3 regions of the Solwaraspora sp. WMMA2056 genome follow, and region 2 is predicted to be linked to each of the others. Evidence: predicted binding sites of a transcription regulator. Region 2 holds the regulator's gene; each other region holds the start of a gene.
What was found. Region 2 encodes HrcA, which represses chaperone genes, less so after heat shock. Its sites were predicted from a motif close to GGTTNGCACNCTCNNNNNGAGNGTGCNAACC; they were not measured.

Region 1 (10,409 bases), 1.2 Mb from region 2:
TGACCCGGCGGCCACCGGCGATGATCCCGGCGCCGACGCCGACGTCGCCGTACAGGTAGATGACATGGTCGCAGCCGACGGCGGCCCCTCGGGCGTGTTCGGCCAGCGCGCAGAGGTCGGAGACGTTGCCGACCAGGACGCCCCGGTCGTCGCCGAGCGCCTCGGCCAGGGCCGCGCCGAGCGGTTCGTCGACCCAGCCCATGGTGGGCCCGAGCCGGACCATGCCGTCGTCGCGGCGGACCATGCCGCTGACCGCGACGCCGCTGCCGACGAAGACCGACCCGGCCGGCACCGACTGGTGCAGTTCCTTGACGAAGCCGGCGAGCGGGCCGACCGCCTCGGCGGCGAGGGTGCCCCGGGGCCGGTCGGCGGTGCGGACGTCGAGGATCCGGCCCCCGAGTCCGACCCGGGCGGCCCGCAACCGGTCGACCTCGATGCTCAGCGCGTACGCATACACCCGTTGGGACTCGGGCCGGACGACCAGTGACGGTCGTCCGGCCCGGCCCGTTTCCCGGGATCCGCCCTCGCTGACCAGGCCGGCGCCGGCCAGGTCAGCGGTGAGCGCGCCGATGGTGCTGCGGTTGAGCCCGAGGGTGGTGGTCAGCTCGGCGCGGGTGGTCGCCCCGTGCAGGTGGACGTGGCGCAGCAGCGCCCCCAGGTTCTGCCGGCGGATCTCCTCCTGGCTGGGCCCTGCCCGCATCGCGCCGTCGTCTCCGCGGTCATCGGGATCCGGCGGCGGCGGCCCGGCGGCGCGACAGTGCGTCGACGCTGGCGGCCAGCAGCAGCACCAGGCCGGTGAAGACGAACTTCACGCCGGATTCGACGTTGAGCAGTCCCATGCCGTTCTCGATCACCGCGACCACGGCACCGCCGAGGACGGCGTCGAGGACCCGGCCCTTGCCGCCGAAGAGGCTGGTGCCGCCGATCACCGCGGCGCCGACGGCGAACAGCAGCACGTTGCTGCCGCCGGTGTTGGCGTCCACCGAGTTGGCCCGGCTGGCGGCGACGATGCCGCCGACGGCGGCCATCGAGGAGCAGATCATGAACGCGGAGATCCGGATCCGGTCGACGTTGATGCCGGCCCGGCGGGCGGCCTCGCGGTTGCCGCCGACGGCGTAGATGTGCCGACCGTACGCGGTGCGCTTGAGGACGAAGGTCCAGAAGATCAGCAGTACGACGATGATCGGGACCACGATCGGCACCCCGCGCAGCGAGGCGAACAGCGGGTTGACCGCGCGCTCCTGGTTGAGGATGTAGACGGCCGATCCGGCGACCGCGACCAGCACGCCGATGCGGGCCAGGACCACCACCATCGGGTCGGTGACCAGGCCCTTGGCGGAGCGGCTGCGGTAGCGCAGCAGTTGGATCGCGGCGAAACCGGCCACCCCGACGCCGAAGATCGCCCAGCCGATGACCGGCGGGACGTTGCGGTTGACGATCGCGATCAGCACGTTGTCGCGGATCGACACGTTGCGGCCGCCGTCGATCAGCAGCAGCACGGTGCCCTGGAAGGCGAGGAACGCGGCGAGGGTGACCACGAACGACGGGATGCCGACTTTCGCGACGAGGACGCCGAGGACGGTGCCGATCAGGGTGCCGGTGGCGACCGCCGCGAGGACCGCCACGTACCAGGGCAGGCCCATCTCGGTGGAGACGACCGCCAGGATCGCGGCGCAGACCCCGCTGGCGAAGCCGGCGGAGAGGTCGATCTCCCCGAGCAGCAGGACGAAGATCAGCCCCATCGCGATCAGGGCGACCGCACCGCCCTGGATGAACAGGTTGGCGAAGTTGCCGGCGGTGAGGAAGTTGGGCCGCACGATCGAGAAGACGGTGCAGAGTACGACGAGGCCGAGGATGGCCGGCAACGCGCCGAGGTCGCCGCCGCGGACCCGGGAGAAGTAGTTGCGCAGGTGTTCGCCGACACCTGGCGAGGCGACCGGGGTCGCCGGCCGCTGGGCTGTCGAGGTGGCGGTGCTCATCGGTCGGCTCCCGGTCCGCTGGTGGTGTACTCGGCGCCGTTGTCGGCGGGCAGGCCGAGCTGACCGCTGCGGCCGGCGGTGATCAGCTCCACGATCTGCGCGTGGGTGATCTCGGTGCTGCGTACCTGGGCGACCATCTGGCCGAGGTACAGCGCGGCGATCCGGTCGGAGACGGCGAAGACGTCGTTCATGTTGTGTGAGATCAGCACGACGGCGAGGCCGTTGTCGGCGAGTCGGCGGACCAGCTCCAGCACCTGGGCGGTCTGGGCGACGCCGAGCGCGGCGGTGGGCTCGTCGAGGATCACGACCTTGCTGTTCCAGAGCACCGCCTTGGCGATGGCGACGGTCTGGCGTTGGCCGCCGGAGAGGCTGGCGACGAGTTGGCGCAGCGACTTGACGGTCCGTACGGAGAGCCCGGCCAGCGTGTCGGCGGCCATCTGTTCCATGGTGGTCTCGTCCAGCACGAGCCCGGAGCGCTTCTCCCGCCCGAGGAACATGTTCTGCACGATGTCGAGGTTGTCGCAGAGCGCGAGGTCCTGGTAGACGACCTCGATGCCGTGCGAGGCGGCGTCGCGCGGGCTGTGGATGTGCACCGGTCGGCCGTCGACCAGGACGTCGCCGCGGTCGATCGGGTGGATGCCGCTGATGCACTTGACCAGGGTGGACTTGCCGGCGCCGTTGTCACCGACGAGCGCGGTCACCTCACCGGCGTGGACGTCGAAGTCGACGTTGCGCAGCACCTGGACGGGGCCGAAGTTCTTGTCGATCCCACGCAGTTGCAGCAGGGGGGTCGCGGACACGGATGGTCTCCTTCGTGAGGGTGTCCGTCCAGCGGCGTCGGCGCGTCCGCCGCGGGTGTCACCCGGCGATGGTGCTGCCGGGTGACACCCGCGGCGGGGCTGCCGGGCCGGGCCGGCGACGCCGGGTCAGCTGATGCCGGCCTCGGTGCAGAGCGCGGCGAACTCACCGGTGCAGAGTTCCTCGGCGGTGACGTAGCCGTCGTTGACCACGTCGACGACGTTGTCCTTGTAGATGGCCTGCGGGGTGAGCAGGACCGCCGGCACCTCGCGGTTGGTCTCCGTGTCGGTGACGGTCTGCGCGACCTCCTTGCGCTCGCCCTTGGCCAGCCCGATGGCCAGCTCCGCGGCGGCCTGCGCCTCAGCCTTGATCGCCTTGTAGACGGTCATGCACTGGTCGCCGGCGAGGATGTTCTGCAGGCCCTGCGGGGTGGCGTCCTGGCCGGTGACCGGGACCTTGCCGTTGAGCTGGTTGCGCTTGAGGACCGAGATGGCGGCGTTGCCGAGGCCGTCGTTGGCGGCCAGCACACCGTCGATCTTGCCGCCGGTCTGGGTCAGCATCTGCTCGAAGATCGTCGCGGCCTGGGTGTTGTCCCAGTCCGGCACCCACTGGTCCGGGCCCTTGGTGTACTCGCCGGAGCTGTACTTGGGGTCGAGGACCCCGTCGTAGCCGGCCTTGAACAGGGTGGCGTTGTTGTCGGTCTGCGAGCCGTTGAGGGTGGCGATCGTCGGGTTCTGCACCCCGGCGTCGGTCAGGCACTTGACCAGGCCCTCGCCCTGCAGCTTGCCGACGGCCTCGTTGTCGAAGCTGACGTAGTACTCGGCGGAGCCGCCGAGGGTCAGCCGGTCGTAGTCGATCGTGGCGACGCCCTGCTGCTTGGCCTTGTCGAGCACGGCCTTGCCGGTGCCGGAGTCCAGGTTGACGATCATCAGGACGGTGACGCCGTCGGTGATCATCTGGTCGGCGAGGGTCTGGAACTGGGCCTTGTCGCCCTGCGCGTTCTGGATGGTCGAGTCGACGCCGGCGGCCTTGAAGGCCTCTTCCAGGAAGCGCCGGTCGGCGGTCTCCCAGCGGTCGGAGGAGGCGCTGTCCGGCAGGATCACGCCGATCTTCGGGGTCGGGGTGTCGCCGGTGCCGGTGCCGGTGCCGGTGCCGCTGTCGTTGCCGCAGGCGGTCAGGCCGCCGGCGAGCAGAATGCCGGCGGCGGCGGTGCTGAGGATCCCTTTGCGCATCGCTCGGGTCCTTTCGGAGGGTGATGTGTCGCGTACAAGGAGGTGGTGCTGCTCGTGCGTGCTGAGGTGGTGCTGTCCGTGCGTGAGGTGTGGCTCGCGCGGCGCTGTGGGCTCCGGAACCCGGCCGGCGAGGGCGACGGCCACAGCTGGGGCGGAGGGCCGTCGTCGTTTTGTTGTGTCCGGCAACGTATTAGGAGTGTGGCGGCGAGCACAAGACCGCTGCCGTCACGAGTTTTGTTGCCAGCGATAACAATTCAGCAACGTGACGGACATCTGCCCGTCGTCTGCCGGATCAGTGGGCAGCGATCGGGGCGAACCGGGCATCGGCGACGGCGGCCAGGTCACCCGGAGCGATACTCAACTGCAACCCGCGCCGGCCCGCCGAGACGTAGACCTCGGCGTACCGGCCGGCCGAGGCGTCCAGCACCGTCGGCAGCCGCCGGCGCTGCCCGAGCGGGCTGATCCCGCCCCGGACGTACCCGGTGGTCCGCTCCGCCAGCACCCGGTCGGCGAGCACCGCCCGCTTGCCGCCCAGCGCCACCGCGAACGCCTTGAGGTCCAACTCCCCGGTGACCGGCACGACGCCGACCGCGAGCGCGCCGTCGACCTGCGCCACCAGCGTCTTGAACACCTGCGCGGGTGCCACGCCCAGGGCGGCCGCGACCGCCGCGCCGTAGTCGGGCGTTTCCGGCGGCACCTGGTACGGATGCACCTGGAACGCAACGCGCCGCTTGGTCAGCAGCGTCGTCGCCGGGGTCGCCGTACCTGCCATGTCCGGCGACGTTACCGTCCCGGCGCGCCCAGTGGGTGGCCGAGCAGGGCCGTGGGGGCGCCGGCCACCCGGGTCAGCACCAGGCTCGCCGCCACGCCGGCTCCGGCAGCGGTACGCAGCCGCAGGTCGCGCCGCAACTGGGCCGGGTCGAGCGGGGAACCGCGTTTGAGGATCTCCAGCCGCGTCACACCGCGTTCGCGCAGCACTGCCCGCAGCCGTTTCAGCGAGAACGGCAGCACGTCGGTGATCTCCAGACACCGGCCGTACGGCGTGTCGGTCGGCGTGTCGGCGTAGACGTAGGCGATCGACTCGTCGGCCAGGGTGCCGGCCACGGTGGCGGCGAACGCGGCCACCAGGTGCGCGCGGACCACCGCGCCGTCCGGGTCGTACAGGTAGCGCCGCACCGGGCCGACCGCCACCGCCTCCCCGCCGTCGCCGACCAGGCCCGCCGCCGGCCGCCCGGTACGCAGCAGGGTGGCCCGCCGGGACGGGCCGGCCAGCGGGCCGCACCAGAACGCCGCCTCGACCACGTCCCGGTCGACGCTGACCCACTCGGCCTCGGCCCCGGGCGGGATCAGCGCGTGGTCGATGCCCGGTGCGACCTTGAGCACGGTCCGGGGCACCCGGGCGACCAGGTCGCGGACGAAGTCCCAGGACGGGGAGTAGCTGTCCGGGTCGAAGGTGCGTCGGCCGGTGCCCGAGCGGCGGGCCGGGTCGCAGAAGACCGCGTCGACGCCGGTGAGGTCGACGTCGGTGGCGTCGGCGCAGACCACCGTGACGAGGTCGGCCAGCCCGGTGGCCTCGGCGTTGGCGGCCGCGATCGCGGCGGTGGCCGGATCGGCCTCCACGGCGTACACCCGGATTCCGGCCCGGGCGGCGGCGAGGGTGTCCGCGCCGACCCCGCAGCCCAGGTCGGCGAGGTGGCGTACCCCGGCGGCGCGCAACCGGGCCGCGCGGCGGTCGGCGACCACGGCCCGGGTGGCCTGTTCCAGGCCGGCGCGGGTGAAGAACATCCGGGCGGCGGCCGGGCCGAACTTGCCGGCCGCGCGGGCGCGCAGCGCGGCCTGGGTGAGCGCGGCGGTGGCCAGCGGGGCCGGCACCCCGGCGGTACGCAGCGCGGTCGCCGCGGCCAGCGGGTCGTCGCCGCCCGGCGCGGCCAGCACCTGCGCGGCGGCGGTCAGGGCCGCCGCCCCGGCCGGGGAGCGCAGCGCGGCCAACTCGTCCGGGTGCACCGCGACATTGTCCATGGTCGGCCATCGGGCTAGCACTCCGCACAGGCGACTGCTAATCTGCGGTTAGCACTCTCATGCTGAGGGTGCCAGCCCGCCGGCTCCGGCCGGAGGGCGAAACGCCAGGCGGACCGGCACCCGCGACGACGGACCCGCCCGGTGGACATGAGGCAGATTGACGCTGGCCGCCCACGCGACCGGCACCAACACCTGATACCCCAGGAGGGTATGCCCGTGACTACCGCGACCAAGGTTGCGATCAAGCCGCTCGAGGACCGGATCCTGGTCCAGGCGAACGAGGCTGAGACCACCACGGCGTCGGGCATCGTGATCCCCGACACCGCCAAGGAGAAGCCGCAGGAGGGCACCGTCCTCGCTGTCGGCCCGGGCCGCGTCGACGACAAGGGCAACCGGATCCCGGTTGACGTCAACGTCGGCGACACGGTCATCTACTCGAAGTACGGCGGCACCGAGGTCAAGTACGCCGGCGAGGAGTACCTGGTGCTCTCCGCCCGCGACGTCCTCGCCGTCATCGAGAAGTGACCTACTGCCAGTGCTGAACGCCCCGGAGCCCCACGCGGGTCTCCGGGGCGTCGCCCGTTGGCCGGTGCCCGGCGCCCTGCGCCGCCCGGCCGACGGCTAGTGCCTGTGAAGGGAATGTCATGGCGAAGATCCTGAGTTTCTCGGACGACGCCCGACACCTCTTGGAGCACGGCGTCAACACCCTCGCGGACACGGTCAAGGTCACCCTCGGCCCGCGCGGGCGCAACGTCGTGCTGGACAAGAAGTTCGGCGCCCCGACGATCACCAACGATGGCGTGACCATCGCCAAGGAGATCGAGCTCACCAACCCGTACGAAAATCTCGGTGCGCAGCTGGTCAAGGAGGTGGCGACGAAGACCAACGACGTCGCCGGCGACGGGACCACCACCGCCACCGTGCTCGCCCAGGCGATGGTCCGTGAAGGGCTGCGCAACGTGGCCGCCGGAGCCAACCCGGCCGGCCTCAAGCGCGGCATCGACGCGGCCGTCCAGAAGGTCTCCGACGAACTGCTGGCCAAGGCCGTCGAGGTGGCCAGCAAGGACTCGATCGCCCAGGTCGCGACGATCTCGGCGCAGGACGCCACCATCGGCGACCTGATCGCCGAGGCGATGGAGCGGGTCGGCCGCGACGGTGTGATCACCGTCGAGGAAGGCTCCACCCTCGCCACCGAGCTGGACGTCACCGAGGGCCTGCAGTTCGACAAGGGCTTCGTCTCCCCGCACTTCGTCACCGACGCCGAAGCGCAGGAAGCGGTCCTCGAGGACGCCTACATCCTGATCACCACCCAGAAGATCTCCTCGATCGAGGAGCTGCTGCCGCTGCTGGAGAAGGTCGTCCAGGCCAGCAAGCCGCTGCTGATCGTCGCCGAGGACGTCGAGGGCCAGGCGCTGTCCACCCTGGTGGTCAACGCCATCCGCAAGACCGTCAAGATCTGCGCGGTCAAGGCCCCCGGCTTCGGCGACCGCCGCAAGGCGATGCTGCAGGACATGGCGGTCCTCACCGGCGCCGAGCTGGTCGCTCCGGAGCTGGGCTACAAGCTCGACGCCGTCGGGCTGGAGCAGCTGGGCAGCGCCCGGCGGATCGTGGTCGACAAGGACACCACCACGGTCGTCGACGGCGGTGGCCGCGACTCCGAGGTCGCCGACCGGGTCGCCCAGATCCGCAAGGAGATCGAGGCGTCGGACTCCGACTGGGACCGCGAGAAGCTGTCCGAGCGGCTGGCCAAGCTCTCCGGCGGCATCGCTGTGATCAAGGCCGGTGCCGCGACCGAGGTCGAGATGAAGGAGCGCAAGCACCGCATCGAGGACGCGATCGCCGCGACCAAGGCCGCGGTCGAGGAAGGCATCGTCCCCGGTGGCGGCGCCGCGCTCAGCCAGATCGCCAGCGTGCTCGACGACGACCTCGGCTTCACCGGCGAGGAGAAGGTCGGTGTGTCGATCGTCCGCAAGGCGCTGCACGAGCCGCTGCGGTGGATCGCCCAGAACGCCGGTCACGACGGGTACGTCGTCGTCGGCAAGGTGCGTGACGCCGACTGGGGCCACGGCCTCAACGCGGCGACCGACTCGTACGTCGACCTGGCCGCAGCCGGCATCGTCGACCCGGTCAAGGTGACCCGCAACGCGGTCACCAACGCCGCGTCGATCGCCGGGCTGCTGCTCACCACGGAGACCCTCGTGGTGGAGAAGCCGGAGAAGCCGCAACCGGCCGCCGGCGGCCACGGGCACGACCACGGGCACGGTCACCAGCACGGCCCCGGGTTCTGACCCGTACCTGTTCCACCTGCTTCACCTGAATCCGCGCGATCAGGGCACTCCGGCGGTACGCCGCCCGGCCCTGGTCGCGCGGATTCCGCTTTCGCCAACCGTTCTGGTCGCGACGTATCGTCGGACGATGACGCAACAGGCAGCACCGCCGGTGGCGCGGGCCGCCGCCGGCCGTACGCCGGCCCGCCTGGCCGCTCTCGCCGGGGTGGCCGTCGCCGCCGTCGCCCTCGGGCTCGCCGAGGTGGTCGCGGTCGTCGCCGGTGCCCGCTCGGCACCGCTGGTCGCGGTCGGCGGGGTCGTGGTCGACTCCGCGCCGGAGTCGCTGACCCGGTTCGCCATCGACGTGTTCGGCGTACACGACAAGACTGCGCTGCTGGTCGGCACCGCCGTCCTGCTGGCCGGGTTCGCCGCCGGGATCGGCGTCCTGGCGGCCCGCGCGCCGATCGCCGGGGATCTCGGTATCGCCGCGTTCGGCCTGGTCGGTGTCGCGGCGGCGGTGAGCCGGCCGGACGCCGGTCCGGCGGCCGCGCTGCCGTCGCTGCTCGGTGCCCTGGCTGCGGCGATCCTGCTGCGGGCGCTGCTGACCGGCCCGCTGCGCCCCGCCGTCGCCCCGCCGCAGCCCGGCGTCGGCCCGCTGCGCCCCGCCGTCGATCCGCCGGCCCCGCCGGCCGGGCCAGCCGCTCCAGCCACCCCGACCGCGCCGGTGCTGCCCGGGGCCGGGGTGGGCGACCGGCGGCGGTTCCTGTCCGCCGTCGGCGTCAGCGTCGGGGCCGCCGCACTGGCCGGGGCCGGCGGCCGGTGGCTGGCGCAGCGGCGCAGCGTGACCAGTGTCCGGGCATCCATCACCCTGCCGGCCGCCGCCGACGTCGCCGCGCCCGTGCCGTCCGGTGTGGACCCACAGGTGTCGGGCCTGACCCGGTACGTCACCCCCAACACCGACTTCTACCGGATCGACACCGCGTTGGTGGTGCCCCGGGTCGACCCGCAGCAGTGGCGGCTGCGGATCCACGGCCGGGTCGCCACCGAGATCACCGTCAGCTACCCCGACCTGCTCGCGATGGACCTGGTCGAGCGGTACGTCACCCTGGCCTGCGTGTCGAACGAGGTCGGCGGCGACCTGATCGGCAACGCCCGCTGGCTCGGCGTACCGGTGCGGGAACTGCTGGCCGCCGCCGGCCCGCTGCCCGGCGCCGACCAGGTCGTCGGCCGGTCGGTCGACGGCTGGACCTGCGGTACGCCGACCGAGGCGCTGCTCGACGGGCGGGACGCGCTGCTCGCGGTCGGGATGAACGGCGAACCGCTGCCGGTGGAGCACGGCTTCCCGGTCCGGATGGTGGTGCCCGGCCTGTACGGCTACGTCTCCGCCTGCAAGTGGATCACCGAGTTGGAGGTGACCAGCTTCGCCGACTTCGACGCGTACTGGGTGCCCCGGGGCTGGTCGGCGCAGGGGCCGATCAAGACCCAGTCCCGGATCGACACGCCGCGTCAGCGGGGCGAGTTGACCGCCGGCACGGTGCCGGTGGCCGGGGTGGCCTGGGCCCAGCACCGGGGCATCCGTGCCGTCGAGGTACGGGTCGACGACGGCCCCTGGCAGTCGGCGACGTTGGCCCCGGCCGTCTCCGCCGACACCTGGGTGCAGTGGGTCTGGCAGTGGCCGGCCACCCCCGGCGAGCACGTGCTGCAGGTGCGGGCGACCGACACCACCGGCGAGACCCAGCCGGAGGGCCGCCAGCCGGTCGCCCCGGACGGGGCGACCGGCTGGCACACGATCCGGGTCACCGTGGCATAGCAGGTTCAGGCTGCCGATGCGGTCTGGCGCTGCGTCGGTACGGTCGACTTGTGCGGGCGGCCGAGCCGGGCCTCCAACCGGGCCACGTCCACCCGGTGCCGGTGCCGGTCGGCCAGGTCCTCCCAGCCGACGGCGAGCAGCCGCAGCCGCTCGGCCTCGCTGAACCCGCCCCACACACCGTACGGTTCGCGTACCGACAGGGCGTGGGCCGCGCACTCCGCGCGGACCGGGCAGGTCCGGCAGACCGCCTTCGCGCCGGCCTCCCGCCGGGTGCGTGACGAACCGCGTTCACCGTCCGGGTGGA
Region 2 (10,409 bases):
GCCGCCGGGTTCGCCACCACCGCCGGGTTCGACTGGCGGGAGTTCTTCCTCCAGGTCCTGCTCGCCGCGGTGGGTGTCGCGCTGGTGGTCGGCGTCAGCGGCCGGCGCAGCGTGAGCCGGTACTGACCCGGGCGGTAACGGCCGAGACGTGCCGACGAACCGTCCGACGGACAGGCAGCGGGCCTGTCGGCGGCACCCGAACCGGATCTTCCGGTACGGTCGCCGCCGACAGGCCCGCTTCGTTCGGTCTGACCAGCGCCCCGGGTCGTCCGGTGTGATCAGCGGTGCCGGTCAGCTGTCAGCGGTGCCGGTCAGCGCAGCCAGGGGATGCTGCGGTCGAGCAGGCCGCGCTCCTTGAGCTCCTTGCGCAGCGGGATCTCGTCGTCGATGTAGCCGTTCCAGTTGATGCCCCAGTAGTTGGCGGTGTGCGTGCCCTCGCCGAGCAGCTGGCGCTGCACCGGGGTGCGGTTGGCCCACCAGGGTCCGTCCTTGTCCAGCGGCATGTCGTCCAGCGGCCGGATCCAGCGGTACGTGTACCCGATAAAGAGCATCTTGCGGGTGACCGTCGACAGGTTCGTCGACCGGGAGTGCCACTGGCGGCGGTCGAAGATGAACGCGTCACCCGGGTTCGCGGTGATCTCCACGGTCCCTTCCGGGTCCGGGTTCTGCACCGTCAGGTCGTCCGGCCGGGGCAGCGAGTTCCACAGGTGGCTGCCGGGGATGACCTTGGTCGCGCCCCGGCCGTTCTCCGACAGGTCGGACAGGACGTAGGCCACCTTCAGCGAGAACATCGGCCGGGGCAGGTTCGGGTCCATCGTCTCGGGGTCCGAGTTCTGCCGGTAGCCGTCCTGGTGCCACCCCCAGTAGGGCTTCTCCGGCTCCAGCGCCGGCGGCGTGACGTCCAGGTGGTTGTGATGGGTGTAGATGTTCCAGCCGGCCAGCCCCCACATGTAGGGGAAGGCGATCGGGTGGGTGAGCAGGTCGCCGAAGAGCTCGTCACGCTCCAGGAAGCCGAGCAGGTGCAGGGTGCCGTCGGCGGTGGTGTTGCCGGCCGCCTTCTCCTCGGCGTACACCCGGTCCACCGCCGCCTCGAGCGCCGCCCGGTGGTCCTCGGTGAGCACGTTGCGCAGCAGCAGGAAACCTTGCTCGCGGAATTCTTTCCGGTCGATGTCACTGATTGCTTCGTAACCGGTTCGCCCACCGTAATCGAACACAGCTGTCCCGTCCCGTCGAGTTGATTCAGCCCGTAATGGGCCCGGCGAACGGTGATCGTAGCCCGCAGACCTCCGCGCTGTGCGCGTCGCTTGCTGGCAAATCTCCGAGGCGCCCCATCATCGGGCGGGACATCCACCAATTGTGATTCGGCGATTACTTAACGCCATCTTGATGCTGAAGATTGTTGCTTTACAAGCTTTATGCCGGATTTTGCGCTAACCGTCTGTTAAGGAATGCAACCTGTTCGGGGGTCGGCCCGTCAGGCGAAGACCTCCGCTACGACCTGTCCCGTCTGCCCGTCACCGTCGGAAATCGACGACCAACCACCCTCTTCGGCAGTCCATTCCTGATCAGCGAAGGTGACCCTTTTGACGCCGTGATCTGTGGCGTGCGAAACGAGCCAATGGGCGTACCGCCAACCGGCCTGCTGGTCGTCCGCCGCGACACTCAGCCCGGGGGCCTCCAGCGCGGACAGGACGGTCTCCAGATCACCCCAGTCCAGCCGCAGGCCGTCGGTGAGCGCCGCCGTGGCCGCGACGCCGCGCAACACCGGATCCCGGTCGACCGAGCAGGACACCGCCCCTGTCGCCTCACCCAGCAGCGCGGCGGTCAGCACCTGCGACTCGTCGGCCCACTTCTCGTACGCCTCGGGAAACGCCGACCGCTGGACCGCCTGCGCCGCATCGGTCACCCGCATGTCCTGCCAGCCACGGACCCGTTCCAGGCCCGTGTAGAAGGCGTTCGTGGCGTACCGGGTGTCCATGATCTGCTCCACGGTGCCCCAGCCCTGGCTGGGGCGCTGCTGGAACAGCCCCACCGAATCCCGGTCGCCGCCGGTCAGGTTGCGCAGCTTCGACTCCTGGAACCCGGTCGCCAGTGCGACGACCACCGCCCGTGGCGGCAACCCCCGCTGTACGCCGATCGCCGCGATCGTCGCCGCGTGCGCCATCTGCTCCGGGTCCAGCGTCACCCGGCGCAACTGCTCCGCGCCGGCCCCGGGCATGGAGTCGGGCAGTTCGACGACGCAACCCCGCGCCGCCCCGGGAAGCGACAGGTCACCGATCCACCGGCCCAGACCCACGCCACCGAGCAGAACGACCACCGCCAGCACCGCGACCACGACCAGCAACGTCCGAGCCCGCACCGTCACCCCCAGTTGAAACTGCTGGGACCTTTGGTACACCAGTGAGCAATGTGCCGTCCAGCCACGGCGGAGCCGGTGCCGGCGGCGGCACTACGCGGTTACCACGTCGCGCCGCCCGGTACCCACCACGGGGCACGCTTTTCCCGGAAGGCCCGGACGCCCTCGCGGCCCTCGTCGGACAGGAAGTAGTCGGTGGAGATCTCCCGCAACGCGGCCACGTCGTCGCGGAAGTCGTCCGGTGCCGTACGGCGTAGCAGCTGTTTGGTTCCGGCGAGCGCCGTCGGCGCGCCCCGCACCAGGTCGGCGCAGACGGCGGCCACCGTGGCGTCCAGCGCCTCGGCGGGGACCGCTGCGCTGACCAGGCCGACCTGCTGCGCCCGTCGCCCGTCGAAGACCTCCCCGGTCAGGTACAGCTGCGCCGCCGCCCGGCGGTCCAGCCTGCGCAGCACGCTCGCGGAGATCACCGCAGGCACCACCCCGAGGCGTACCTCGGTGAATGCGAAGGTCGCGGCGGCGTCGCAGACGGCGATGTCGGCGGCGGCCAGCAGGCCCAGCCCACCGGCCCGGGCCGGGCCGCCGACCCGGGCGACCACCGGCTTCGGGCACTCCCAGACGGCGGCCAGCACGTCGCCGAGCATCGCCACCGGGACCTGGCGGGACTCGTACGCCCGTTGGGTCTCGGCCAGGTCGGCCCCGGAGCAGAAGACCGGGCCCTCGTGGCTGAGCACCACGACCCGGACCTGTGGATCGTCGACGGCCGCCGCCAGCGCGGCGAGGAGCTGGGTCATCAACGGGGTGGACAACGCGTTGCGGTTGGCCGGGCTGTCCAGGGTGATGGTGGCGATCCCGGCGGCGGTGGCCGTCCGGATCATCGGCTGCGCGGACCTGGTGGGTCGGGGCTCGTCCATGCCGGGCAGACTAGCCGTATGCCTGGAGCCCTCCCCGCCGGCGAGCCGGTGCCCGCCGACGGCGTGCTGCCGGCGTCCGCCCTCGCCACCACCGGCGACCACGGGTTCGGGGTGTACGTGCACGTCCCGTTCTGCGCTGTCCGGTGCGGCTACTGCGACTTCAACACCTACACCCCGACGGAGCTCGGTGGCGGCGTACCGGCCGACAGCTACCTCGACGCCGTACTGGCCGAACTCGACCTGGCCGGCCGGGTCCTGGCCGACCGACCGCCCCGGCAGGTCGACACGGTCTTCGTCGGCGGCGGTACGCCCAGCCTGCTGCCCGCCGACGACCTGGCCCGGCTGCTCGACGCGATCGACACCACCTGGGGGCTGGCGGCCGACGCCGAGGTCACCACCGAGGCCAACCCCGAGTCGGTCACCCCGGCGTCGCTGCGGGCGCTGCGCCGGGCCGGCTACACCCGGATCTCCCTCGGGATGCAGTCGACGGCACCGGCCGTCCTCGCCGTCCTGGACCGCACGCACGCGCCGGGGCGGGCGGTGGCCGCCGCCCAGGAGGCCCGCGCGGCCGGGTTCGACCGGGTCAATCTGGATCTGATCTACGGTACGCCGGGGGAGCGCCCCGAGGACTTCGCCGACTCGCTGGCCGCCGTGCTGGCCGCCGGTGCCGACCACGTCAGCGCGTACGCGCTGATCGTGGAGGACGGCACCCGGCTCGCCGCCCGGATGCGTCGCGGCGAGCTGCCCTACCCCGACGACGACGTGGCCGCCGACCGCTACCTCGCCGCCGACGAGACCCTCGACGCGGCCGGGTTCGCCTGGTACGAGGTCTCCAACTGGGCGAACTCGGCCGACGCCCGGTGCCGGCACAATCTGCTCTACTGGACCGGCGGCGACTGGTGGGGGCTCGGCCCGGGGGCGCACAGCCACGTGGGCGGGGTCCGCTGGTGGAACGTCAAGCATCCGACGGCGTACGCGCGGCGGCTCGCCGACGGTCAGTCGCCGGGGCAGGGTCGGGAGCTGCTCACCGACGCCGAGCGGCACATGGAAGAGGTGATGCTGCGGCTGCGGCTGGCCGACGGGCTGCCGCTGGCCCGGCTGTCGGCGGCCGGTCGTGTCGCGGCCGGGCGGGCCGCCGCCGCCGGGCTGGTCGACCCCGTCGTCTTCGCTGCCGGGCAGGCGGTGCTCACCCTGCGTGGACGGCTGCTGGCTGACGGGGTCGTGCGGGACCTGCTCGGCTGACCGGCGGTTCAGCTCCGGTGCCCCGACCCGGTCGCCTCCACCGCGTCCCCGGCCCGCACCGGATCCCGACCGGAAATGGCCGCGCCCGGATCCTGTCGGGAAGAGGCCGCCCCCGGATTCCGTCGGAACCCGGGGGCGCCGGTGTCACTTGATGAAGTTCGCCGACATCGGGTACTTGTACAGCGCACCTTCGTTGGCCTTCACCCCGGCGATGACGCCGAAGATGATCTGGATCGCGAAGGCCACGATGCTCGGGATGAACAGCAGGCACCAGCTGATGAACAACAGCACGAAGGCGATGCCCGACCAGAGGATCTGGAAGTTCAGCGCGGCGAGCGCGTGCGCCCGCACGGCCGGGGACTGCTGACCCTTGGCCAGGTAGGCGATCAGCGGGCCGACGAAGCCGAGCGGACCGAAGCTGATGAACGCGCCGAGCGCGCCACCGAAGTGGGCGATCAGCGCCCAGGTCTTCTCGTCGTTGTTGGCGTAGCCAGCCGGGGGTGGACCTCCATACGCCGGACCGCCGGGCGGGTAGCCGCCCGGAGGTGGGTAGCCGCCCGGCGGGTTCTCGCCGCCGGGCGGCGGGACGTATCCGGGAGAGGAGGCCTCGCCCGGCATCGAGTAGGACGCGGGGGGTGGTGGCGGAGAGGTCGGGTCCGGCGGCGTGCCGCCGAAGCCGCTCTCTCCTGGTGGGCGAGGTGGTTCAGTCATGCCCGTCACGGTAGGGGGGCGGATCAAGTCATGCCAGCTAGCCCTGCCGACGAATTTGTCCACCGGACAGCTCGACTTGACTGCCCGCCCGGGGCAGTGGGACCGCCCACAACGATGAAATGTCGGGTATCGGAAACACTGTCCCCGTTCGCTATGGCCCGGCGAACTGATCGTCGCCACCCCGGCCGCGGGGACGTATGCTGGCACTCACAATCGGCGAGTGCCAGCACCACAGGTGATTCGGTCCGCCCCGTGCGGTACCCGGTCGGGACCACACCCGGTCGGCGTACCGCCGACGTGTCGCCAGGAGGTGGGGAATGGGTCTGGACGATCGCAAACTCGACGTGCTCCGGGCGATCGTGGAGGACTACGTCGCCACCCAGGAGCCGGTCGGCAGCAAGGCCCTCGTCGAGCGACACCAGCTGGGTGTGTCGCCGGCCACCGTCCGCAACGACATGGCCGTGCTGGAGGAGGAGGGCTACATCCGCCAGCCGCACACCAGCGCGGGCCGGGTGCCGACCGATCGCGGTTACCGCCTGTTCGTTGACCGGTTGTCCCGGGTGAAGCCGCTGAGCCCCGCCGAGCGGCGGGCGATCGAGCGGTTCCTGGTCGGCGCGGTCGACCTCGACGACGTCGTGCACCGGACCGTACGGTTGCTGGCCCAGTTGACCCGGCAGGTGGCGGTGGTGCAGTACCCGAGCCTGTCCCGCTCCGCCGTGCGGCACCTGGAGCTGGTGCCGATCTCGACGACCCGGCTGATGCTCGTCCTGATCGTCGACACCGGCCGGGTCGAGCAACGCCTCGTCGAGCTGCCGGCGCCGATCAGCGCCGACGACGTGACCGACCTGCGTCGGCTGGTCAACGAGAAACTCGGTGGGTGTCGGCTGTCCGACACCCCGCCGTTGGTCCAGGCGCTCGTCGACGAGGCGTCCCCGACGCTGCGACCGGCGATGACGACGCTGTCGACCGTGCTGCTGGAGACGCTGGTCGAACGGCACGAGGAGCGGCTGGCGCTCGCCGGGACGGCTAACCTGACCAGAGGGGGACTGCTCGACTTCCAGGGCTCCCTGCGCCCGATACTAGAGGCACTGGAGGAGGAGGTCGTGCTGCTCAAGCTGATCGGCGAGGTCGAGCCGAGCACGCTTCGGGTACGCATCGGTGACGAGAACGAGATCGACAACCTGCGGGCCGCGTCAGTGGTCAGCACCGGCTACGGCCCGGGTGCCACCATCGTCGGTGGCCTCGGCGTACTCGGCCCGACCCGGATGGACTACCCCGGCACGATCGCCACGGTCCGCGCCGTGGCACGCTACGTCGGCGATCTGCTGGCGCAGAACTGACCGGCGAGCAGGATCACAACTGACCCGGCGAACTGGACACGCGAGACTGACACATGAGGACACCGAACGCAGTGGCCAAGGACTATTACGGGATTCTCGGCGTGAGCCGGGACGCCTCCGCTGACGACATCAAACGGGCCTACCGCAAGCTGGCCCGGCAGTACCACCCGGACGTCAATCCGGACCCGGCGGCGGCTGACAAGTTCAAGGACATCAACGCCGCGTACGAGGTGCTCTCCGACGACCAGAAACGGCAGATCGTCGACCTCGGCGGTGACCCGCTCGCGCCCGGCGGCGGCCCTGGTGGCGGCCCGGGCGGTGCCGGACCGTTCGTCGGCTTCCAGGACATCATGGACGCCTTCTTCGGGGCCGCCGCCGGCTCCCGGGGGCCGCGTTCGCGGACCCGGCCCGGTGCCGACGCGATCCTGCGTCTGGAGCTGGACCTGACCGAGACCGCCTTCGGGGTGGAGGCACCGATCACCGTCGACACGGCGGTGATCTGCACCACCTGCACCGGGGCCGGTACGGCGGCCGGCACCCACCTGGCGACCTGCGAGGCCTGCGGTGGGCGCGGCGAGGTCCAGTCCGTCCAGCGCACCTTCCTCGGCCAGGTGGTCTCCTCCAAGCCCTGCGTGGCCTGCCAGGGCTACGGCACGGTGATCCCGCACCCCTGCCCGACCTGCGCCGGCGACGGCCGGGTCCGGACCCGGCGGTCGCTCACCGTCAAGATCCCGGCCGGGGTGGAGGACGGCATGCGGATCCGCCTCGCTCAGCAGGGCGAGGTCGGTCCGGGCGGCGGCACCGCCGGCGACCTCTACGTCGAGATCCACGAGCGGCCGCACGACGTCTACTCGCGCAAGGGCGACGACCTGCACTGCCGGGTCACCGTACCGATGACCGCCGCCGCGCTGGGCACCCGGCTGACCATCCGGACCCTGGACAGCGACGAACCGGTGGACGTCAAGCCCGGCACCCAGCCCGGCGCGACCCTGCGGTTGCGCGGTCGGGGGGTGCCCCACCTGCGCGGCACCGGGCGCGGTGACCTGTACGTCCACCTCGACGTGCGGACCCCGACCAAGCTCGACGCCGAGCAGGAGCGGACGCTGCGCGAGTTCGCCAAGGCGCGGGGCGAGGAGGTCGCCGAGCTGACCAAGCAGGGCGGCTTCTTCTCCCGGATGCGCGACGCGTTCAACGGCCACGGCTGACGGCTGGCCGGGGCCGGGCGCGAGGTGAGCGCACCACTGTTCCTCGTCGACCGGCTGCCGGACGGCCCGACGTACACCCTCGACGGGGCCGAGGGCCGGCACGCCGCGACCGTCACCCGGCTGCAGGTCGGGCAGCGGCTGCTGCTCACCGACGGGCGCGGCGGCACCGCGTCCGCCGAGGTGACGGCGGTCGGCCGGCACAGCCTGGACCTGCGGGTGACCGACACCGACCTGACGCCCCCCGCCGATCCCCGGCTGGTGGTCGTGCAGGGCATCGCCAAGGGTGACCGTGGCGAGTTGGCGGTGCAGGCGATGACCGAGGTCGGGGTGGACGAGGTCGTCCCGTGGGCGGCGGCCCGTTCGGTGACCCGTTGGCGCGACGAGCGGGGGGCGCGGTCCCGGCAGCGGTGGGTGAGTACCGCCCGGGAAGCGGCGAAACAGGCCCGTCGGCCCTGGCTGCCCGACATCGGCGGTACGGACGACCGGCCGGCGGAGTCCACCGGCGCGGTCGTCGACCGGCTGGCGGGGGCCGACGCCGCGTTCGTGCTGCACGAGTCGGCGCGACGCCCGTTGACCGGGGTCGACCTGCCGGCCACCGGCACCGTCGTGCTCGTGGTGGGTCCCGAGGGCGGGGTGGACGACGCCGAGTTGGCCGCTTTCGCCGCGTGCGGTGCCGAGGCGGTGCGGTTGGGCCCGCAGGTGCTGCGGACCTCCACGGCGGGCGTCGCGGCGTTGGCCGTCCTGTCCGCGCGGCTCGGCCGCTGGTAGAGCCGCTACCATCCGTGACGTGAGTGACAACTGTGTCTTCTGTCGGATCGCCGCCGGTGAACTGCCGACGCCGCTGGTGTACGCCGGCCGTAACACCGTCGCGTTCCGCGACCTGCACCCGCAGGCACCCAGCCACCTGCTGGTCATCCCGAAGCAGCACCACCCGGATGTCGCCGCGTTGGCGGCCGCCGACCCGGCGGTGGCGGGCGAGGTGCTGGCCACCGCCGCCGCCGTGGCCGAGGCCGAAGGGCTGCTCGCGGACGGCTTCCGGCTGATCTTCAACACCGGGCGGTACGCCGGCCAGGAGGTCTTCCACGTGCACGCCCACGTGCTCGGCGGTGCCCCGCTGGGCCCGATGGTGTCGCGGTGACCGACCCGGCGACGACGGCGTGGAACCCGGCGACGACAGCGTGGAGGACGACGGCGTGGAAATGGACACGGTGCGTCCGACGTTGAGCGGATACGATAGGGAACAATCCGCTCGCCACGGCCGCTCAGGGCCGGGGCGCTGAGATGGAAGCAGGTGCGAAAGGCCCTCAGGCCGACCCATGACCGGCACTCCACCTCCCGGGCAGGCCCGGGTGCAGACCAGGATCACCGTCCCGGATCCGCAGATCATGGTCAACCTGCTCGGTGCAGGCGACGAGATCCTGCGGTTGGTCGAGCAGTCCGTCGCCAGCGACGTGCACGTGCGCGGCAACGAGATCACCATCACGGGCGTACCGGCGGACAACGCCGTGGCCGAGCGGCTCTTCAGCGAACTGCTCGAGCTCATCGCCAAGGGCGAGACGTTGAGCACCGACGCGGTCCGCCGTACCGTCGGCATGCTCGCCCAGGGCGGCACCGAGCGCCCGGCGGACGTCCTCACCCTCAACATCCTGTCCCGTCGCGGCCGGACCATCCGGCCGAAGACGCTCGGCCAGAAACGGTACGTCGACGCGATCGACGCGCACACCATCGTCTTCGGCATCGGCCCCGCCGGCACCGGCAAGACCTACCTGGCGATGGCCAAGGCGGTGCAGGCACTGCAGGCCAAGCAGGTCAACCGGATCATCCTGACCCGGCCGGCGGTCGAAGCGGGGGAGCGGCTCGGGTTCCTGCCGGGCACGCTGTTCGAGAAAATCGACCCGTACCTGCGTCCGCTCTACGACGCGCTGCACGACATGCTCGACCCCGACTCCATCCCGAAGCTGATGGCGGCCGGCACCATCGAGGTCGCGCCGCTGGCGTACATGCGGGGGCGCACGCTCAACGACGCCTTCATCATTCTCGACGAGGCGCAGAACACCACCGCCGAGCAGATGAAGATGTTCCTGACCCGGCTCGGCTTCGGCTCCCGGATCGTGGTCACCGGTGACATCACCCAGGTCGACCTGCCCGGCGGCACGACCAGCGGGCTGCGGACGGTACGGGAGATCCTCACCGGCCTCGACGACGTGCACTTCGCCCAGCTGTCCAGCACCGACGTGGTACGCCACCGCCTGGTCAGCGACATCGTGGACGCCTACGCCCGCTGGGACGCCGACCGCGAGGCACAGCAGAATCAGGGCGTCCACGCGGTCCAGGGCCGGACCGCCCACGGCGGCCGGGCGAACCGGCGCCGATAGAGCTTCGGGAGAGACATGTCCATCGAGATCGCCAACGAGTCCGGGGTCGAGGTCGACACCGACGCGGTGCTCGCCGTGGCCCGCCACGCGCTGGACGAAATGGGCGTCAACCCGCTCGCGGAGCTGTCGTTGCTGCTCGTCGACCACGACTACATGGCCGAGCTCAACCACCGCTGGATGGGTGGCGACGGGCCGACCGACGTGTTGGCGTTCCCGATGGACGAGGGCAGCGTCGACCATGGGCCGGGCGAGTCCAGCCCGGGTGAGCC
Region 3 (10,409 bases), 2.9 Mb from region 2:
ACTGGTCCAAGCCGGCCGGTCGGGGCGAACCGCTGCGGATGACCAAGACGTACCACGTGGTGCCGCGCGGCGTCGCCCTGGTGATCGGCTGCCGCACCTTCCCGACCTGGAACTCCTACCCGGGACTGTTCGCCTCCCTGGTCACCGGCAATCCGGTGGTGGTCAAGCCGCACCCGGGCGCGGTGCTGCCGCTGGCGATCACCGTCCGGTACGCCCGACAGGTGCTCGCCGAGGCCGGCTTCGACCCGGACCTGGTGCAGCTGGCGGCCGAGGCGCCGGACGAGCGGCTGGCGACCGTCCTCGCCACCCACCCGCAGGTGCGCATCGTCGACTTCACCGGCTCCACCGAGTACGGCGACTGGCTGGAGGCCAACGCCCGGCAGGCCAGCGTCTACACCGAGAAGGCCGGCGTCAACACGGTCGTCGTCGACTCCACGGCGGACTTCGCCGGCATGTGCCGCAACCTTGCCTTCTCCCTGTCGCTCTACAGCGGACAGATGTGCACCACCCCGCAGAACATCCTGGTGCCCGCCGACGGCATCGACACCGACCAGGGTCACAAGAGCCTGGACGAGGTGGCCGCCGGCATCGCCACCGCGATCGGCAAACTGACCGGCGACCCGGGCCGCGCGGTCGAGATCATCGGGGCGATCGGCGACGACGGCGTACTGCAGCGGCTCGCCGACGCCGCGAAGCTGGGCGAACCGGTCCTGGAGTCGCGCGAGCTCGCCCACCCGGCCCACCCGGACGCGGTGGTCCGTACCCCGCTGCTGGTCAAGCTGGACGCGGCGGCCGAGGAGACCTACGGCCGGGAGTGGTTCGGGCCGGTGGCCTTCGTCGTGGCCACCGCCTCCACCGCGCAGAGCATCGAGATCTTCCGGCGGACCGTCGGCACCCGTGGCGGGCTGACCGCCGGCGTCCACTCGACCGACGAGCGGGTGCTCGACGAGGTCGAGGCGGCGGCGGTCGACGTCGGCGTGCACCTGTCGACGAACCTGACTGGCGGCGTGTTCGTCAACCAGTCGGCGGCCTTCTCCGACTTCCACGCCACCGGCGCCAACGCCGCCGGCAATGCGGCGTTGACCGACGGGGCGTACGTCGCCGGCCGGTTCCGCATCGTCCAGTCCCGCCGGCACCGCTGAGCCGACTGCGTGGCATCGACGTCCCGTGCAGGCCCGATCGGCCGGCGGATCGCCCCGCCGGCCGGTCAGCGCGAGGCGCGTGCGTACCGCGTCGGTCAGCGCGACAGCGTGCGTACCGCGTCGGCGACCGCCGTCGCCACCGCCGCCGCGAAACCCAGGTCGAGGGTGTCCAGGGTGTCGGTCGGCCGGTGGTAGTGCGGGTTGCGGAAGTCGGCGGTGTCGCTGACCATCACGGCGAGCAGCCCGGCGTCCCAGTACGGCACGTGGTCGCTGCGGGCGACGTCGCCGCCCTGCCGCCGGGGCACCGGCAGCGGCACCACCGGCAGCGACGGCTCCTGGACCCAGCCGGCCGCCTGGAAGGCGGCCAACCACTGGCTGGACTCGATGCTGCCGACCACGGCGACGAAGTCGCCCCGGTCGAGCCCGTCGACGTCGCCCAGCATGTCGCCCAGCCCGGCCGGGATCCGCTGACTGCCCACAGTGGCGTCGCGGTAGCCGATCATCTCCAGCACGACCGCCCCGGCGACCGGTACGCCGTCGCTGCCCAGCCGGGCGACGTGCGCCCGGCTGCCGGTGAACGGCACGTCGTCCTCCTCGCCGCCGAACAGGCAGAACCGGGGTCGCCGGGCCGGCGGGTCGGCGGCCAGCACCCGGGCGACCTCCAGCAGCCCGGCCACCCCGCTGGCGTTGTCGTCGGCTCCCGGGCTGCCGGCCACCGTGTCCCAGTGGGCACAGACCTCGACGATCGGCCCGTCGGCCGGCCGGCCCGCGTCGGCGATCAGGTTGACCTGGTGCGGGGCGTCGCCGTACCGCTCGACGACCACCCGGTGACCGGAATCCGACAGACGCCCGGTCAGGTAGTCGAGGACCGGGCCGGTCGCGGCCGGGTTGGTGTGATGTCGCGGCCCGCGCCGGGTCAGCTCCGAGATGTGGGTACGCAGCGCCGCAGCGCTGATGATCGTCACCTGATCCTGTGTACCAACCGGGATCCACGCCTCGGGTGGCTGCCCGGTCCGCCGTCGGCGCTGGTGCCGTCGGGGCCGCCGCAGGTGCGGGTCAGGCCGGGCGGCGCATCTGCAGCTCGGTCAGGTCCGGCAGCGTCGGGTGCGGCAGGCGGACCCCGGTGTCGGTGAACCCGAGCCGCTGGTACGCCCGCAGCGCCCGGTCGTTGCCGACCACCACCTCCAGCAGCAGCTGCGGGCGGCCCGCCGCACGAGACCAGTCGGCGACCGCGTTGACCAGGGCGCCGAGCAGCCCCTGCCCGCGCCAGGGCGGGCTGACGTAGACGGCGTACAGCACGGTGACCGCCGGATCGTCGCTGGCGGCGTGCGCCCCGGCGTGGGCCACGAACCGGCCGGCGGTGCGCCGCTGGGCCGGTCCGGCGGGACGCTGCTGCGCCGGTCCGGCGGTGGCCTCCGCGACGAACTGGGCCAGCGCGGTGCCGGTGGCGGCGCGGGCGACCCTCGCCGCGTACTCGTCGTGCGGGCGGGCGGCCGCGTCGGCGAGGGTCTCGAGGTACGCCAGCGGCGAGTCGGCCAGCATCTCCAGCCGCAGCGCCCGCATCCGCCCGGCGTCGTCGGGACCGATCCGGCGTACCGTCGCCCTGCCTGTCGCAACCTCGTTCACGGGTATCTGCTTATCAGGCCACCAGCAGTAGCGCCGCACCGAGTTGCCGGCAGAAGCCGACGCCGTGGTCGAACCCCTGCTCGCCGGGGTAACGGGCCAGCGCCCCGATCACCCAGTGTTCGCCGATCGCCAGGCAGCTGATGTGCCACAGGTCGTCCTCGTCGCGCAGCAGCCAGCCGTTCTTGATGGCGACGGTGGCGGCGTACTCGGGGGTGAGGGCGTCGCGGGGCCCGAAGTCGCCCTCGCCGCGTACCGCGCGCATCTCGCCGAGCAGCCAGGGGGTCCACTGCGGCCCGGCGGCCCGGCCGTCGGCGATGCACCGGCCGAGCCGGGCGAGGTCGCGGGCGGAGACGACGGTGTTGCTCCACCGGTCGAGGACCGGGGCGGTGTCGGTCAGGCCGCAGACGCGCACCATCCGGTGGATCGAGTCCTCGCCGCCTACCCGGGCGTAGGTGGCGTCCGCGCCCGGGTTGTCGCTGTCGCGGATGATCGCGGACAGTTCGGCCAGTCGTGGGGCGCGGGGCAGCAGTCCCTGTTCGTCGGCGCGGCGCAGGTCGTCGGCGGCCAGCCAGGCCTTGATCAGGGACATGGTGTCGCTCTGCGCGGTGTAGTTGGCCGACCCGGTGAGCAGCCCGGTGCGCCGGTTCAGCGCGGCCCAGGAGTAGAACCCGTCGTCGGGCAGCGTGATCTCTCCCTCGCGGAGCAGGACGGTCCGGTGGTCGTCGCCGGGGACGGTCCAGCCGGGCTGGCGGGGTGGCGGCGTACCGGCGTCGCCGGGCAGGGCCCCGGTGAACGCGGAGAGCACGACGAGCAGGCCGATGCCGGCGGCCACCGGGTGTCGTTGGCCACCGCGTCGGTGGTCGTGTCGTGGGGCCGCGCGATCCGGTCGGCGGGCCGCGCGGGCACCGGCGGCGCGGTGCCGCCCGGACCTCACGTTCTGCGGTGTACGGAACACACATGGTCAACGACAGGCGGAGTCAGTGGGACGTGAGCGTGACCTAATGTCCCCATTTGGGGTAGTGCAGCGCCGTCGCGTCTCGTGTAGCGTGCGATTTCGGTCGCTCCGTTCGCGCGTCGCTACTCAGCGTTCGGACGGGCGACCGGGTGGGCGAGTCACGCCTGCCCATGGCCGGCAGGAGGCCCGGCGCGACAGAAGTGAGGAAGTGCACCGTGGCACAGGGCACCGTGAAGTGGTTCAACAGCGAAAAGGGCTACGGCTTCATCGCGGTCGACGGAGGTCAGGACGTCTTCGTCCACTTCTCCGCGATCGAGATGGACGGCTACAAGGCGCTCGAAGACGGCCAGCGGGTCGAGTTCGAGGTCGGCCAGGGTCAGAAGGGTCCGCAGGCCGAACGGGTCCGACTCGTCGGCTGATCGCCGGGGGCGCCGACCCGGCGCCGCCCGGTCGCACCACACGTCCGTACCTGTCAGGGCGTCGGTCTCCTCGCGGAGCCGGCGCCTTTTTTCGTGCGCGGTTCCGTGCGCGGTTCCGTGCGCGGTTTCGTGCGCGGTTTCGTGCGCGGTTTCGTGCGCGGTTTCGTGCGTGGGTGCGGCCGTGGGTGCGGCCGTCGGCCGGCCGAGGCCTCTCCTCGGGGGTGCCGGCAACCCGCCGTTCGCTTGCACTCGACAGGGGAGAGTGCTAAACAAGGATTGGCACTCGCGAACCGGGAGTGCCAATGGTCGGGGCGGTGGGGCCACCACCGCGGTTCCCTGGAGCGGAGCCGTGGGGGCTGGCCGGTCGTCGCGGGCTATCCGGCCCGGCCGGCGGACGTCACTGTCGCCAGGTAGTGACGTCCGAAGGTGCGTAAAGCAGGCGGCATACCGGAGCCGACCGGCTCCGATGCCGCGAGCGTCCAGGAGGACAACGCCGTATGGCCAAGATGATCGCGTTCGACGAAGAGGCGCGCCGCGGCCTCGAGCGGGGCATGAACACCCTCGCCGACGCCGTCAAGGTGACGCTCGGCCCCAAGGGCCGCAACGTCGTGCTCGAAAAGAAGTGGGGAGCCCCCACCATCACCAACGATGGTGTGAGCATCGCCAAGGAGATCGAGCTCGAGGACCCGTACGAGAAGATCGGCGCTGAGCTGGTCAAGGAGGTCGCCAAGAAGACCGACGACGTGGCCGGTGACGGCACGACGACGGCGACCGTCCTGGCCCAGGCGCTGGTCCGCGAAGGCCTGCGCAACGTCGCGGCCGGCGCGAACCCGATGGCCCTGAAGCGGGGCATCGAGGCTGCCGTGGCCAACGTCTCGGAGGAGCTGAGCAAGCTCGCCAAGGACGTGGAGACCAAGGAGCAGATCGCCTCCACCGCGTCGATCTCGGCCGGGGACTCCAGCGTCGGCGAGATCATCGCCGAGGCGATGGACAAGGTCGGCAAGGAAGGTGTCATCACCGTCGAGGAGAGCAACACCTTCGGCCTGGAGCTGGAGCTCACCGAGGGTATGCGCTTCGACAAGGGCTACATCTCGCCCTACTTCTGGACCGACCCGGAGCGGATGGAGGCCGTCCTCGACGACCCCTACATCCTGATCGTCAACAGCAAGATCTCCTCGGTCAAGGACCTGCTCCCGATCCTGGAGAAGATCATGCAGTCGGGCAAGCCGCTGCTGATCATCGCCGAGGACGTCGAGGGTGAGGCCCTGGCCACCCTGATCGTCAACAAGGTGCGCGGCACCTTCAAGTCGGTTGCCGTCAAGGCCCCCGGCTTCGGCGACCGCCGCAAGGCGATGCTGACCGACATCTCGATCCTCACCGGCGGCCAGGTCGTCAGCGAGGAACTGGGCCTCAAGCTCGACGCGGTGACCATCGACATGCTGGGCCGGGCCCGCAAGGTCCAGGTCACCAAGGACGAGACCACGGTCGTCGACGGTGCCGGTGACGCCGAGCAGATTCAGGGCCGGGTGAACCAGATCCGGGCCGAGATCGAGAAGAGCGACTCCGACTACGACCGCGAGAAGCTGCAGGAGCGGCTGGCCAAGCTGGCCGGTGGCGTTGCGGTGATCAAGGTCGGCGCCGCCACCGAGGTGGAGCTCAAGGAGCGCAAGCACCGCATCGAGGACGCGGTGCGCAACGCCAAGGCCGCCGTCGAGGAGGGCATCGTCCCCGGTGGTGGTGTCGCCCTGGTGCAGGCCGGCAAGACCGCGTTCGACAAGCTCGACCTGGTCGGCGACGAGGCGACCGGCGCGCAGATCGTCAAGATCGCGCTGGACGCCCCGCTGCGGCAGATCGCCGTCAACGCCGGCCTCGAGGGCGGCGTCGTGGTGGAGAAGGTCCGCAACCTGGAGCCGGGCCACGGCCTCAACGCCGCCAACGGCGAGTACGTGGACCTGCTCAAGGCCGGCATCATCGACCCGGCCAAGGTGACCCGGTCGGCGCTGCAGAACGCCTCGTCGATCGCCGCGCTGTTCCTCACCACCGAGGCTGTGGTGGCGGACAAGCCGGAGAAGAACCCGGCCCCGGCGGGTGCGCCGGGCGGCGGCGAGATGGACTTCTGAGTCCAGCTCGACAGCTCGACATCGACCGCAGGGGCGGTCACCGGCAGAGGTGCACAACCCTCCACCGGTGACCGCCCCTGCGGCCTGTCCGCCTGCCTGCCCCCCGATGATCGCCGCGATCTTGCAGTTATCGCGAAGAAATGTCCACTTTGTTCCACGATAAGCGCAAGATCGTCGCGATCATGGGTGGGAGGGTGGGTGGTCGGGAGAGTGGGGGCGGGGGTGGGGGCGGGGGTCGGAGTCGGGTCAGAGCTGTTTGCGGTACAGGAAGAAGACCCGTTCGATGCGGGCGCCGGCGGCCGAGGCGTAGAACGGCACCGGGCCCACCCAGCCGATCTCGACCTGGTGGTGCCCCGCTGCCCGCTGCTCCTGCAGACACCGCCGCAGCAGCAACGCGCCGATGCCGAGGCCCTGCGCTGTCGGTGCCGTCCCCATCGGGCCGAACCAGCTGGGCCGTGAGGAGCCGTACGCGGCGAAGCCGAGCACCTCGACCGGGCCGTCGGCGGAAGCGGCACCAGAAGCGGTGGCGGCGGGCTCACGTACCGCCAGGTGGCAGCCGGCCCCGGCCCGCCCCACCGACTGGGCGACCTCGGCGGCCCACGCGTCGCCGAACGTGGTCCGGGTGAACGCCACCAACGCCGGTACGTCGGCGGCGGTGGCCCGACGTACCGTGATGCCGGCAGCCGCCAGCCGCTGCTGCGCCGGGGCGGTGTCCCGCAGCGCCGGGGAGTCCGTGGCGGACAGGTCGGCTGTCATGTTCCAGGCGGTCCGGTCCTGCTGGTAGCCGCACGCCATCGCCAGGCAGACCGCCGGGGTGTACCGCACGTCCACGCCCGGCCAGGCGTAGTACGGCGGGTTGCCGGCGAGCAGCACCTCAGCGGCACCCCGCACGGCCAACGCGCTCTCCGCCCGGCCCAGCAGCGTCCGACCCAGGCCGTGGCGGCGAAAATCCGGATGTACGGCGATCAGGTCGACGTGCCCCACCGCCGGGTCCCGGTGTGCCAGCGAACCCAGCACCACGCCCCGTACCGTCTGGTCGACCAGGGCGACCAGGGCGACGGTCCGGCGGCGGCTGAGCCCGGCGGCGTCATCGGCCGCCAGCGCGGGCGGTGCCGGGTGCAGCCGGTCGACGATCTGCGCGGCCTCGGCGGCGTCGGCGGGCAGGTCGAGGGCGTCGCGGCACAGCTCGACGACCGCCGACCGGTGCCGGTCGGTCAGTTCCTCGATGGTGAACCCGGCTGCCGGGGCGTCCTGACCTGAGGATGCGTCGCGTTCCACGACCGTCGACCTTAACCGGCTGCCTGCGCGGCCTCGACCGCGGCGTACGCGTCGACCAGGCCGGCTCCGGTCAGGTTCGCCCGGTCGCCGCAGGGGTCGGCGAACCCGGTCGACGCGTCGCCGGCGGTCTGCCGCAGGATCTCGTCGGTGCGTTCCAGGTCGCCGATCAGTGCGGGGTTGGCCGACCACATCAGCGCCACCACGCCGGCGACGTGGGGTGCCGCCATCGACGTGCCGTCGAGGGCCGCGTACCCGCCGCCGGGCATCGCCGACAGCACCGCCGCGCCGGGGGCGACCAGGTCCGGCTTGACGTCGCCCTGCGGCGCCGGACCCCGGCTGGAAAAATCGGTCACCGTACGGTCGCTGTCGACCGCGCCGACGGTCAGCACGTCGGCGTACGGGGCCGGCGGGTCGTCGACCGAGCCGCAGAACGGGCCGGTGTTGCCGGCGGCGGCCACCATCATCAGCCCGGCGGCGGCGAGCGCCTGCGTCGCCGGCGCCAGCGAGTCGAGATCGCAGCCTTCCAGCTCCGGGCAGCCCCACGAGTTCGTCAGCACGTGCGGTGCCCGCTCCGGTCGCCCGTCGCGCAGCGGATCGCCGCCGGCCGGGAACGGTGCCAGCATGAACTGCAGGCAGTCCAGGTAGCGGGCCGGGTTGCCGAGGTTGCGGTCGAGGTTGACGCAGCCCACCCAGGAGGCGCCGGGGGCGACCCCGATGGAGGTGTCACCGACCGCCGAGCCGAGTGTGTGGGTGCCGTGTCCGTTGTTGTCGGTCGGCGTACGGGTGTCGTTCCACGGGTCGTACCAGGAGTCGTCGCCGCCCCGGAACCCTTCGGCCAGCGCCGGATGCCTACCGTCCACTCCGGAGTCGGAGGAGCCGACGACGATCCCGGACCCGTCGACGTCGAGCTCGGACCAGACTTCGTCGGCACCGAGCATCGTGATGTTCCACTGTGGTGAGGACGGGGCCGGCTCGTCGCCGCCGTCGCCGGTGACCGGGGCGGGCAGCGGCCGCAGCTGCGGGCTGAGCAGCACCCGGTCGACGTCGGCGCGGCGCGACAGCCACGCCCGTACCGCCGCGCCGCCGTCCACCTCGATCGCGTTGACCAGGTAGTACGGGGTGTACGACAGGCCCCAGCGGTCGAGGTCGGCCCGTAGGCCGGCCTGGCTGGACTCGGCGGTGTCGACCAGCCGGCGGTAGACCTCGCCGATCCGGGCGTCGCGGCCGGCCGGCCCGGTGGCCCGGGTGACGTCGGACAGGTCGGCCTGTTCGCGCAGCACCACGAAGAGGCGTTCGCCGTACAGGCCGGGTTGCCCGGCGGTGAGGTACACCGCCGTACCGGTCGCCGCGAGGACCGCGACCACGACGGCCGCGACGATCCGGCGCGGCCGCACGCTACCGGCCGGCGCGGTGCCGAGCCGGCCGGCACCGGCCCGGCCGAGTCCGACGCCGAGGATCACACTGAGTACGACGCCGAGCGCCCACGCCACGCCGGCTCCGACCGCCGCCCAGAAGGGCAGGTCCCGGCCGATCAGCAGCAGCGAGATCTCCTCGCCGTCGAGGAAGGCGAGCGGTCCGACGACGGTCGACCCGACCAGTACGCCGACCGGGGCGCTGCCGGCCATACCGCGCCCGGCCCGAGAGGTGCCGGCCCGATCGGTGCCTGCTGCGGCGCCGCCTGCCGGGGCGCTGCCGGTCCGGCGGGTGGCCCAGACGATCGCGGCGGCGGCGTAGCCGATCGGCGGCACCGCCAGCAGGGCGACCAGTTGCACCCCGGGCTGGCCGACCCCGGCGGCGAGCAGCGCCAGGCCGACCCCGGCGACCGTGCCGCCGGCCAGCACGGTCCGCACCGCCGACGGGCCGCGCGCGGTGTCGCCGATCGCCGACCAGTAGCCGGGCGGCAGCAGCTCGACGGCGTACCAGCCGACGGCGGCGGCCGCGACGAGCGCCAGCAGGGTCTCCGCGACCCCGCCGAGGGCACCGAGCCAGAGCCATGGCACCAGCATGACCAGCCCGGCCGCGACGGCGATCAGCGTCGGCGTCAGCCGGTCCCGCCCGGCCGCCGGTTCCGGCGCGGCTTCGGCGGTGGCCGCTTCGGCGGTGGCATCAGCGGCGGGGGTCGCTTCAGCAGCGGGGGCGGCTTCAGCGGCAGGGGTGGCGGTGCGGCGGCGTAGCGTCCGCAGCAGCAGTGCGCCACCGGCGGCCAGCGCGGCGAGCAGCAGCAGGTACAGCTCGTGCTGCGCGCCGGGAAGCGCCCGGATCAGCCCGAACCCGGCGAGCGCGAACGCGCCGACCAGCCAGGCGCGGCCGGTGGCCCGGACCGCGGTCGACCGGGGGACCAGGGCCAGCAGCATCGCCGGCACCCCGACCAGCAGCGCGTTGCCGAGTCCGATCAGCGGCCACACCACCGCCGGCCGGGGCAGGCCGCTGGCGAGCAGGACCTGGTCGGTGAGCCAGCCACCGGCCTGCGCCAGCACGGTGACGCCCAGTGACCAGAGCCCGACGGCGACGGCAGCGATCACCGGCCACGGGCTCGGGGCGGGGGCCGGTGCCGGGTAGGGCGCGACGGGGTAGGGATGACCGGGGAAGGGGTGTCCGGGAAATCCGGGGACCTGCGACATGTCCGCCACGATAGGCGGGCGGTTACGGTGGACGGGTGCGTGACCCAGCCGTTTCCCGGTATGCCGCCGGCCAGCTGTCCGTGACCCGTCGTGCCGCCGACCTGCGTCGGCTGCGCAGCGAGCGGTTCGACGTCCTGGTGATCGGCGGTGGCGTGACCGGCGCCGGTGCCGCCCTCGACGCCGCCTCCCGTGGCCTGAAGGTCGCGCTGATCGAGGCGCGCGACTACGCCGCCGGCACGTCCAGCCGG

Region 1: the regulator HrcA is predicted to act here: its motif matches at 6,075-6,105, upstream of groES (co-chaperone GroES).
Region 3: the regulator HrcA is predicted to act here: its motif matches at 4,417-4,447, upstream of groL (chaperonin GroEL).

The regions. Positions count from the first base shown of each region.
Region 1 covers NZ_CP128360.1:1,775,786-1,786,194, forward strand. Annotated here, with positions in the region: gene O7608_RS08210 (ROK family transcriptional regulator) at 1-700, opposite strand, end outside; gene O7608_RS08215 (sugar ABC transporter permease) at 720-1,979, opposite strand; gene O7608_RS08220 (ATP-binding cassette domain-containing protein) at 1,976-2,779, opposite strand; gene O7608_RS08225 (sugar ABC transporter substrate-binding protein) at 2,906-4,009, opposite strand; gene ybaK (Cys-tRNA(Pro) deacylase) at 4,302-4,781, opposite strand; gene O7608_RS08235 (class I SAM-dependent methyltransferase) at 4,793-6,028, opposite strand; gene groES (co-chaperone GroES) at 6,245-6,553, shown strand; gene groL (chaperonin GroEL) at 6,673-8,316, shown strand; gene O7608_RS08250 (molybdopterin-dependent oxidoreductase) at 8,444-10,105, shown strand; gene O7608_RS08255 (WhiB family transcriptional regulator) at 10,111-10,409, opposite strand, start outside.
Region 2 covers NZ_CP128360.1:2,997,546-3,007,954, forward strand. Annotated here, with positions in the region: gene O7608_RS13715 (GlsB/YeaQ/YmgE family stress response membrane protein) at 1-126, shown strand, start outside; gene O7608_RS13720 (phytanoyl-CoA dioxygenase family protein) at 312-1,214, opposite strand; gene O7608_RS13725 (hypothetical protein) at 1,475-2,365, opposite strand; gene O7608_RS13730 (enoyl-CoA hydratase-related protein) at 2,458-3,267, opposite strand; gene hemW (radical SAM family heme chaperone HemW) at 3,286-4,509, shown strand; gene O7608_RS13740 (DUF4870 domain-containing protein) at 4,654-5,220, opposite strand; gene hrcA (heat-inducible transcriptional repressor HrcA) at 5,538-6,560, shown strand; gene dnaJ (molecular chaperone DnaJ) at 6,632-7,765, shown strand; gene O7608_RS13755 (16S rRNA (uracil(1498)-N(3))-methyltransferase) at 7,790-8,533, shown strand; gene O7608_RS13760 (HIT domain-containing protein) at 8,553-8,903, shown strand; gene O7608_RS13765 (PhoH family protein) at 9,082-10,140, shown strand; gene ybeY (rRNA maturation RNase YbeY) at 10,156-10,409, shown strand, end outside.
Region 3 covers NZ_CP128360.1:126,774-137,182, reverse strand. Annotated here, with positions in the region: gene paaN (phenylacetic acid degradation protein PaaN) at 1-1,142, shown strand, start outside; gene O7608_RS00685 (M28 family peptidase) at 1,238-2,107, opposite strand; gene O7608_RS00680 (GNAT family N-acetyltransferase) at 2,199-2,705, opposite strand; gene O7608_RS00675 (serine hydrolase) at 2,782-3,600, opposite strand; gene O7608_RS00670 (cold-shock protein) at 3,939-4,142, shown strand; gene groL (chaperonin GroEL) at 4,640-6,262, shown strand; gene O7608_RS00660 (GNAT family N-acetyltransferase) at 6,509-7,540, opposite strand; gene O7608_RS00655 (S8 family serine peptidase) at 7,552-10,161, opposite strand; gene O7608_RS00650 (glycerol-3-phosphate dehydrogenase/oxidase) at 10,197-10,409, shown strand, end outside.